One region of the Citricoccus sp. GCM10030269 genome, then DNA from elsewhere that is predicted to be linked to it. Evidence: riboswitches for the same ligand, from Rfam matches in the RefSeq annotation. Region 1 holds a riboswitch; the other holds the start of a gene.

The links. A riboswitch is a leader RNA that binds a small molecule or an ion and turns the genes downstream of it on or off. The one in region 1 is predicted to bind S-adenosylmethionine.
Region 2: another riboswitch for S-adenosylmethionine. It lies ahead of ACFQQD_RS11640 (O-acetylhomoserine aminocarboxypropyltransferase/cysteine synthase family protein); the one in region 1 lies ahead of ACFQQD_RS13650 (flavin reductase family protein).

What each region holds. Positions count from the first base shown of each region.
Region 1 is NZ_JBHTCV010000006.1:139,526-144,219, forward strand. It holds gene ACFQQD_RS13635 (aldo/keto reductase family protein) at 1-478, opposite strand, end outside; gene ACFQQD_RS13640 (cold-shock protein) at 598-801, opposite strand; gene ACFQQD_RS13645 (RNA-binding S4 domain-containing protein) at 1,076-1,465, opposite strand; gene ACFQQD_RS13650 (flavin reductase family protein) at 1,487-2,032, opposite strand; SAM riboswitch class IV at 2,104-2,223, opposite strand; gene hisD (histidinol dehydrogenase) at 2,357-3,664, opposite strand; gene ACFQQD_RS13660 (mechanosensitive ion channel family protein) at 3,758-4,694, shown strand, end outside.
Region 2 is NZ_JBHTCV010000005.1:964,205-968,898, reverse strand. It holds gene ACFQQD_RS11655 (aminoglycoside phosphotransferase family protein) at 1-606, opposite strand, end outside; gene ACFQQD_RS11650 (CPBP family intramembrane glutamic endopeptidase) at 664-1,488, shown strand; gene ACFQQD_RS11645 (VOC family protein) at 1,500-2,156, opposite strand; SAM riboswitch class IV at 2,288-2,402, shown strand; gene ACFQQD_RS11640 (O-acetylhomoserine aminocarboxypropyltransferase/cysteine synthase family protein) at 2,474-3,838, shown strand; gene ACFQQD_RS11635 (homoserine O-acetyltransferase) at 3,855-4,694, shown strand, end outside.

The DNA.
Region 1 (4,694 bases):
GGATCTTGTCCGCGGGCCACTCTGAGACACCGATGTACAAGGCCTTGCCGGACCGAACCACATCGGCGAAGGCCTGCATGGTCTCCTCGAGGGGAGTCTCCACGTCATAGCGGTGGGCCTGGTAGAGGTCGACATAGTCCATCTGCAGCCGCTTCAGGGAGCCGTTGATCGACTCCATGATGTGCTTGCGGGACAGGCCGGTGTCATTGGGTCCTTTGGGCCCGGTGGGCCAGTAGACCTTCGTGAAGACTTCGAGGGATTCTCGCCGCTCGTTCCTCAGTGCCTCGCCGAGGACCGTTTCGGCCTTGGTATTCGCATAGACGTCGGCGGTGTCAAAGCTGGTGATGCCGTGTTCGAGGGCAGCCCTCACGCAGGCATGAGCCGTCTCGTTCTCGACCTGTGAGCCGTGGGTGAGCCAATTGCCGTAGATGATCTCGGAGATCTTGAGTCCGCTGTTGCCGAGGTAACGAAATTTCATGGTTTCACCCTAGTCCGGATGGCTTCGGACCGGGCTTGGACTGGGCTTAACAGAGAACGGCCGCTGTTCCCGAGGGAACAGCGGCCGTTCAGAAGTCTGAAGGAATCAGACGAGCTCGATCAGAGCGGGCGGACTGCAGCAGCCTGCATGCCCTTGGGGCCCTGCTGGGCCTCGAACTCGACCTTCTGGTCTTCCTGCAGTTCGCGGAAGCCATTGCCTTCGATGGCGGAGAAGTGAACGAAGATGTCAGCGGAGTTGTCGTCCGGAGAAATAAAGCCGTAGCCCTTTTCTGCGTTGAACCACTTGACGGTACCGGTGGCCATGTTGAGCCTCTTTCTTTGGGGTGTTACCCCGCCAGTGTTCCGACGGGGGCGAAGCGGCGTGTGCGAAACCGCTTCCCAACGCCCCGTCCAATCCGAAGATTGACCGGCCCGAAAGGGTACGGACTTACTGCTACTACTACTTCTGGTTTCTATAGTACGGGACGAAGGAGGGGGTAGAACACCCCTTTCTTCAAATCAGCTCTGACGGGACGTTAATTCGCCCACAGCGCAGCATGGGCGATGAGTGGTCGAGGGTCGCCCAGCTGCCGGCCACTCAGCTCCTCGGCGGCCATTCACGCAGCTTGTCCATCTGCCGACGGTCCCGTTTGGTGGGCCGGCCAGTACCGCGGTCGCGCCGGGGAACCGCGAGGAACTCTCGGGGAACCTGCTCGGGGGAGTGGTCGATGTAGTGGCGAACGGCCTCAGCCGCTCCGACGCGTTTGGTCAGAAGCCCAGTGACTTCCAGGATCCGTTCTCGCCCCGGCTGACGGACTCGAATGGTGTCGCCTGGCTTGACTGCCTGGGCAGCCTTAGCCGGCTGCCCGTTGAGGCGGACGTGCCCGGCACGGCAGGCCGCCGTCGCCGCAGACCGCGTCTTGTACATGCGCACGCCCCACAACCACGAGTCCAGACGGACCTGAGTGGGTGATGGAGCAGCGGGCATGCCGATGAGTTTAGTGGCGGATTACTGATTGCCCTCGGCGGTGCGCAGGTTGCGGAAAGCCGAGCGGTGGAAGACCAGCGGCTCATACTCGGAGGAGTGGTCGTGCACTCCGTGAACCTCCAACAGCACCATCTTGTGGTCACCGGCCGGCAGTTCGGAGTAGACGGTGGTGTCCAGCCACAGGGCCGCCCCGTCCAGGAAGAGCGCGCCGTGGTCGTTGGCGCGGATGTCCAGGCCGGCGAAACGGTCGCCGTCCTTGGACGCCAGCTGACGGCAGACCATGGTGTGGTCCTCACCGAGGATCGAGATGCCGATCCGATCAGCCTGCTTCAGCCGGGGCCACGTGCGGGAGGTGTTCTGGACGGCGAAGGACACCAAGGCCGGTTCGAGTGAGACGCCCACGGTGAAGGACGAGGCCACCAACCCCTCCTTGACGCCGTTGGCAATGCCGGCCAGGGCAGCGACGCCGGAGGGGAAGTGGGAGAAGGCCGTCCGTAGGGTCTGGGTGGACAGATCCTGATCGAGATCGGCAGGGCGGTGGAAGTCGTTGGTTGCCAGTGCGGTCATGTCGGTCCTCCGATCAATAGCGAATCTGACGGGGAGCGCACCTCGGGCTAATCCCCAGGGCACCAGCAGAAACGCGGTACTTGCCCGCCGGGGCATCCGGAGGGCCGAATCCTCACCTGGAGCACCCCACTACTGCGTGAAGAGGGTTGCCGTCCCGCAAGCCAGGGCTGTAACAGCGGGAACTCGTGATTCCGGCCCCAGCGTATCGACGCCGTTCTGTGAGGGTCAAAGACTTCCGCGAACTGTGAACTCCCGTGACATGTTTTTCCTGAGACCAGCTGCCCTGCTGGCCCACCACCTGCCCCACTACGCCACTATTCATACCTACTGGAAACGCAGCGATACGGCGTGGCCGTGGGCGGGAAGTCCCTCGGCCTTCGCCAGCGCGGAGATGGTGGTGTCCAGTTCCTTCAGCGCGGTCTCCTCATAGCGGATGAGCTGCTGCAGGCGCAGGAAGCTGACCGTGCTCAGACCGGAAGAATGGCGGGCCGATCCGCCTGTGGGCAACACGTGGTTGGAGCCGGACGAGTAATCGCCCAGGGGCACGGGGGAGTGGGGGCCCACGAAGATGGCGCCGGCGTTCTTCACCCGACGAGCCGTCTCTAGCGGATGGACGGTGTGGATCTCGAGGTGCTCGGCGGCATAGGCGTCGGCCACGGCCAGTGCCTCGTCCACGGTCTGGACCAGCAGGATCCCGGACTGAGGACCGCCCAGGGCCTGGCGGATCTGCTCCTCGTGGAAGGAGCCGGGAACCTGACGATCGATCTCGGCCACCACGTCCCGGGCCAACTCTGGGGAGGTGGTGATGAGCACTGAGCCGGCCATCGGATCGTGTTCGGCCTGGCTGATCAGGTCCGCGGCCACCCAGCGGGCGTCGGCGGTTCCGTCGGCCAGCACGGCGATCTCGGTCGGGCCCGCTTCGGCGTCGATGCCGATGGTGCCCAGCAGGGCGCGCTTGGCCGCGGCCACGAAGATGTTGCCCGGCCCCGTCACCAGGTCGACGGGGGCGCAGGCCCGGGCGCCGTCGTCGTCGTTCACGCCGTAGGCGAACATGGCCACCGCTTGGGCGCCGCCGGCGGCGTAGACCTCGTCCACGCCGAGGAGCGCACACGCGGCAAGAATCGCCGGGTGCGGCCGTCCGTCGAAGTCTTTCTGCGGCGGGGACGCCACGGCGAGAGAGGCGACGCCGGCTGCTTGGGCCGGAACCACGTTCATCACCACGGAGGAGGGATAGACGGCGCGGCCGCCGGGCACATACAGGCCCACGCGGTGCACGGGCATCCAGCGGTTCTCCACGATGGCGCCCTCGCCCAATTCCACTTCGGAATCCGGGGGCAGCTGTGCGGCGTGGACCTTCCGGGCACGGGAGATGGACTCCTCCAGGGCGGTCCGCACCGAGGGGTCCAGCGACTCGAGTGCTTCAGCGATGGCCTCGGCCGGCACCCGCAACGACGGCGGCCGGATCCCGTCGAACTGTTCGCCGAGGTCCAGCACGGCCCGGACGCCCTCGGTGCGGACGCGGTCCAGGATTGGCATCACCTTCGGGACGGCGCTGGCCACGTCGAGTTCAGCGCGGGGCAGCACGGTGGCAGGGTCGACAATGCGGCCGCGCAGGTCCGTGGTCGAAAGCATGTAGGGGCTCCTGTGTGTTCCGCCGGTGTGTGGTTCAGCGTCCATTCTCCACCCGTTCAGGTTCGACAAAGTCCTGGATGTCAGACTGGAGACATGCCGAAATTGTCCTCGTTCGCAGACCTGTCTGCCTCCGTCGTGCCTCACACGGTGCTGGCCACGACGGCCGAACTGTCGACGGAATCCAGCGCAGTTCCCGAAGACATCTCCGGGAATGTCCCTGACACCGTCCAGGACGGGGCCCGGGGCGCCGTCGACTCGCTGGGGCCGTTCTGGGGCATTGTCTCCACGGTGGCGATCTCGGTGGTCATCGCGCTGCTGGTGGTGACCGCAGCCTGGTTGCTGAGCAGTGTGGTGCTGCGCCGCCGGCCCGGGCTCCGCGATCAGGTGGGCCGCTGCCGCGTTCCCCTGGGCCTGGCCGCGGCTCTGCTGGCCACGCGCATCGCCCTGGGGCTCACGGCCTCCGACTACCCGTGGTTCAACGGCGTGAGTTTCTTGCTGCTGGCCGGGGTGATCGGTGCCCTGGCGTGGCTGGCCCTACGGGTGGTGAGGATCGTCGAGGAACGCTTGCTGGACAGGTACGCCTCCGATGAGTTGGAGGACCGGCGCGACCGCAAGATCCGTACGCAGACTGTGCTGCTGCGCCGGGTGCTGAACGCGGTGATCATCGTCATCGCCGTCTCCGTCGTGCTGTTGACGATCCCGTCGGTTCGCGCGGTCGGCGCCGGTCTGCTGGCTTCGGCAGGTGTGCTCTCCGTGGTGGCCGGCCTGGCGGTCCAGTCCACGCTGACCAACATGTTCGCCGGCATTCAGCTGGCCTTCACCGACGCGATCCGCGTGGGGGACGTGGTGATCGTGGACGGGGTCTACGGGACCATCGAGGACATCACCCTGTCCTATGTGGTGGTCAAGATCTGGGACGGCCGCCGGGTGATCTTCCCGTCCAGTCACTTCACCACCACGCCCTTCGAGAACTGGACCCGCACCGGTTCGGCGCTGTCCGGAACGGTGGAGCTGGACGTGGACTGGCGCG
Region 2 (4,694 bases), on a different contig from region 1:
GACTACCGCTTCGGTCAGTCGCCGGACCGTCTCGGCGAAGTCAGCGTCGGGCCAGACATCCTCTCCGTGGACGCTGCGCAACCGGTCGGGGAGTGTCTGCACGGCCGAGACCTTGTCCGGCGTCCACGGCCCCCGGAACGCGAACGGCGGCGCCAGATAGGGTTCAAGCGGTGCGGTCTCGATGTTCCGCAGCACCTCGCACACCCGGCACAGCACGGCCGGGTCGCCCTGGTGCGGCGGGTGCGCTTGGCCGGGAAGATACTCTTGCACGACGGCGGCCCTCCCGTCCGGCCCGACAGTCACCTCAGTCAGGGGTACCGGAAGCGCGAACGGCAGCTCCGCCGTCGCGGCCAGCGCCTGCACCAGAGCTGTGCGCACCGGCAGACGGTCCGCCGCCTCGGCGGTGCGGGCCATCCGCACCGCACCGATGCCCGGCAACACGAGGACGCGGTGAAACTGACCGCCTTCCTCGACGACCCCGGTGGACCAGTCCGCCGTGGCCAGGCGTCGGAACAAGTCTGGATCGGTGGCCACAGCATCCTCGAGCGGCAGCGCGGCAGCAGCACGAGCGAGGGTCACATCCTCGCAGCTCGGAGCGGAGGCCATGCCACCACGGTAGCGCGACCCGCCACGTCCGCACCGTTCCACTCCTACACTGGAGCGGTGACGTTGACCGCTGCTCCCGTGCCATCTGCCAAGACGGTTCGTTGGGAGATCGTGATCGTGCTGGCGCTGTCCTTGGGCAAGTCGGCGGTGTACGCGGTCGTCAACCTCCTGGACAAGATGAGCCAGGCACCACTGTCCGGACAGACCACCACCCTGAATCCCGCCCTCGATGACCGGCAGTACTTCGACCTGACGTATCAGGTGCTGGACATTGGTTTCGCTCTGGTCCCCGTGCTGCTCGTGATGCACTTGGTATGGATTCGCGGCCGCAATCCCTTCCGCACCTTCGGACTGGATTTTCGCCGGCCGGGCCGGGATCTCGCGTGGGGGATCGGACTGTTCGTGGCGATGGGCCTGGGCACGCTCGCCGTCTACGCCGCCGGCCGTGCCGCCGGAGTCACGACGGCCATCGTCGGCAGCGATCTGAACGAGTACTGGTGGACCACCCCGGTGCTGCTGTTCTCCGCGCTGCGGCACGGTCTGCTGGAAGAGATCATCGTGGTGGCCTGGCTGTTCGACCGGCTCGGGTACCTGCAGCAGCTGCGGGCGGGATTCGGTGAGCTGCGCACGTGGGCCAGCGGCGCCGTCGTGCCTGGTCATCCGGTAACCGTGCTGGTGGGGTGTGCGATCCTGCGGGGCACCTACCACCTCTACCAGGGGGCGGGGCCAGGGATCGGCAATCTGATCATGGGGCTGATCTTCGGCGCGGTGTATCTGCGGTACCGACGCGTGATGCCACTGGTCGTGGCGCATTTCCTCTTGGACGCGACCGGCTTCGTGGCCTACCCCCTGTTGGCCGAGCTGGGCCTGTTCGGCACTTAACTACCCCAACGTCAGATGGTGACGTTGCCCTTCGGGGTGTCGAAGGTGACGGAGAGGATGCCCGGGGTGCCGGAGGGTGCCTCGTACTCCACGTTGAGGTCCTGGACCCGCTCCTGAGGATCGTCCAGCCCCAGCCAGTCGCGGACGCGCTCGCGAGATCCGGCGATGGTGATGCAGGACAATTCCGCCTGCGGCTCGGCGGCCAGCGAGGGATGCAGGTCCTCCGTGCCGTCGTCCCAGCGGAGCAGATAGGGCACCTGGGGGTCCGCGATGAGACCCTTGATGCCGATCTGGCGCCAGGTCAGTTCGCGGCCATCCGGGAACTTGCGGTTACCGGGCACAGACTGACGGCCCAGGCGCTCTTCGAACGGTCCGAGGTCGTCGACGGTGACGCACCAGCCCATCCAGCCGCCGCCCATTTCAGAGCGAGCACGGACAGCCTGGCCGAACGGGGCCTTCTCCGAGGAGGGGTGGTCCAGAACTTCAACCACCTCGAGGTACTGCCGGTTGCGCAGCGGGAAAATCGCGTTGCGCGTCCCGAAACGGGGGTGAACTCCGCCCTTGACCCGTTCGATGCCCAGGGCATCGGCCAGGCGGGCCACCGTGGCGGTGAGCCCTTCATCGGGTCCAACGGCGTACGAGACGTGATCCAGGCGCATCATGTGCATATCGTCGCACTTTCTCGCGGGGTGAATTGGTTAGGTTAACCTCACTCGACATGACGGGCGGAATGACAGCCGGATGACCGGCGATGACGGCGGGGATGAAACGGTGCGGAGGATCTGGCAAACTGGGCCCAGGTCATGAGCGCCAGCATTGAGCCCCGGCTTGCTGGCCGGCAACCCTCCAGCTCGCGGTGGGGTGCCCCGGGTGAAGACCAGGCAGGTGCCAACCGGCACCGGCAAGCGCGGGCCACCATGCCGGCATGGACTGCACCACGTCAGTCGGCACCAGTGGGTGGCCCTGGATAGACAGGAGCCGTCAGATGACTGAGACCCCGAACACGCCAGACAACACCCCCGACGCCGACCCCCAGAGCGAGTGGGGCTTCGAGACCCGTCAACTCCACGCGGGGATCCCGGAGGAGAATGCCTTCGGGGCCACCGTGCTGCCGATCATTCAGTCGAACTCCTTCGACTTCCCAAGCGCCGACGTCGCCGCGGATCGCTTCGCGCTGAAGGACCTCGGTCCCATCTACTCGCGCATCGGCAACCCGACCCAGGAAGCCGTCGAGGGCAAGATCGCCGCACTCGAGGGTGGCGTTGGTGCCCTGCTGCTCGCCTCGGGGCAGGCCGCCACCACCTTCTCGGTGCTCAACCTGGCCGGTGCCGGAGACCACATCGTGGTCTCGGCCTCCCTCTACGGCGGCACTCAGAACCTGTTCAAGCACACGTTGGCCAAGATCGGCATCACCACCACCTTCGTTCAGGATCCGGACGATCAAGACGAGTGGAAAAATGCCATCCAGGACAACACCAAGGCTCTCTTCGGGGAGACCCTGGGCAACCCCCGCGGTGACGTGATGGACGTCCGCGCCATCGCCGACCTGGCCCACGACGCCGGTCTGCCGCTGATCGTGGACAACACCCTGGCCACGCCGTACCTGCTGCGCCCGATCGAGCACGGAGCGGACATCGTGGTGCACTCGGCCACCAAGTACCTCGGCGGCCACGCGGCGGCCATGGGCGGGGCGATCGTGGACGCGGGCACCTTCGACTTCGCCTCACAGCCGGAGCGCTACCCCGGATTCAACACCCCGGATGAGAGCTACAACGGAATCGTGTTCGCCCGTGACCTCGGCGTCAACGGCATCCTCGGCGCCAATCTGGCGTTCGTGCTCAAGGCCCGGGTGCAGCTGCTGCGTGACTACGGCAGTGCCATCAGTCCCTTCAACGCCTTCCTCATCAACCTGGGTCTGGAGACACTGTCTCTGCGGATGGAGCGCCAGGTCTCCAACGCGCGGCGCGTGGCGGAGTACCTCGACGGGCACGCCCTGGTCGAGACCGTGATCTATCCGGGCCTGGAGTCCAGCCCCTGGCACGACCTCGCGAAGCGATACCTCCCGGACGGTCCCGCCGGTTTCGTCTCGTTCGAGATCGCCGGCGGACGTGAGGCCGGGGCGCGGTTCGTGGATGCGCTGCGTCTGCACCACCACGTGGCCAACATCGGAGATGTGCGTTCACTGGTCATTCATCCCGCCTCGACCACGCACTCGCAGCTCTCCGAGGACGAACAGCGTGCCGCCGGCGTCACCCCCGGACTGATCCGGTTGTCCGTGGGCATCGAGAGCATCGATGACATCCTCGCCGATCTGGACAACGGCTTCGCCGCTGCAGACGTGAGCGCCTAGGGCCGGAGCCATCCGCATGACTACCATCACCCCTCAGCGATCCGGCACAGGTTTGGCCGACGGCGGCCTGCACTCCTTGCGGACCGGTGCCTTCGACTTCGAGTCCGGGGGTCACCTGCCCGCCGTGGACATCGCCTACGAGACGTGGGGCACGCTCAACGCTCAGAAGTCGAACGCCGTACTGCTGCTGCATGCCCTCACGGGTTCGACCCATGTGGCCTCGTCCTCCGAGATTCCGGAGGACGGCTGGTGGGAAGGCATGGTCGGTCCGGGCCGCCCGATCGACACGGACACCTGGTTCGTGGTGGCGCCGAACATCCTCGGTGGCTGCTACGGGACGACCGGGCCGTCGTCGTTGGATCCGGACGGGACCCCCTGGGGGTCGCGGTTCCCGTTCACGACCATCCGGGACTCCGTGCGCGCCGAGGTCCGGCTCGCGGACGCCCTGGGCATCGAGCGGTGGCAGGCCGTCATCGGTGGCTCCATGGGCGGCGCTCGAGCCCTGGAGTGGGCTGCCACCTACCCCGAACGGGTCGCGGGGATGGGCGTCATCGCCTGCGGCGCCCACTCCACCGCCGAGCAGATCGCCTTCGCGCAAGCGCAGATCCAAGCCATCACCCTGGATCCGAACTTCCGCGGCGGGGACTACTACGGAGGCCCGACGCCGGACGGCGGCCTGGGCATCGCCCGCAAGATCGCCCACATCACCTACCGGTCCGAACCGGACATCGGGGAGCGGTTCGGCCGTAAACCGCAACTGGACGAAGACCCTTTCGGGGATCCGGTCTGTCGCCATGGCCGCTACCAGATTGAGTCGTATCTGGACTATCAGGCGGCCAAACTGGCCAAGCGGTTC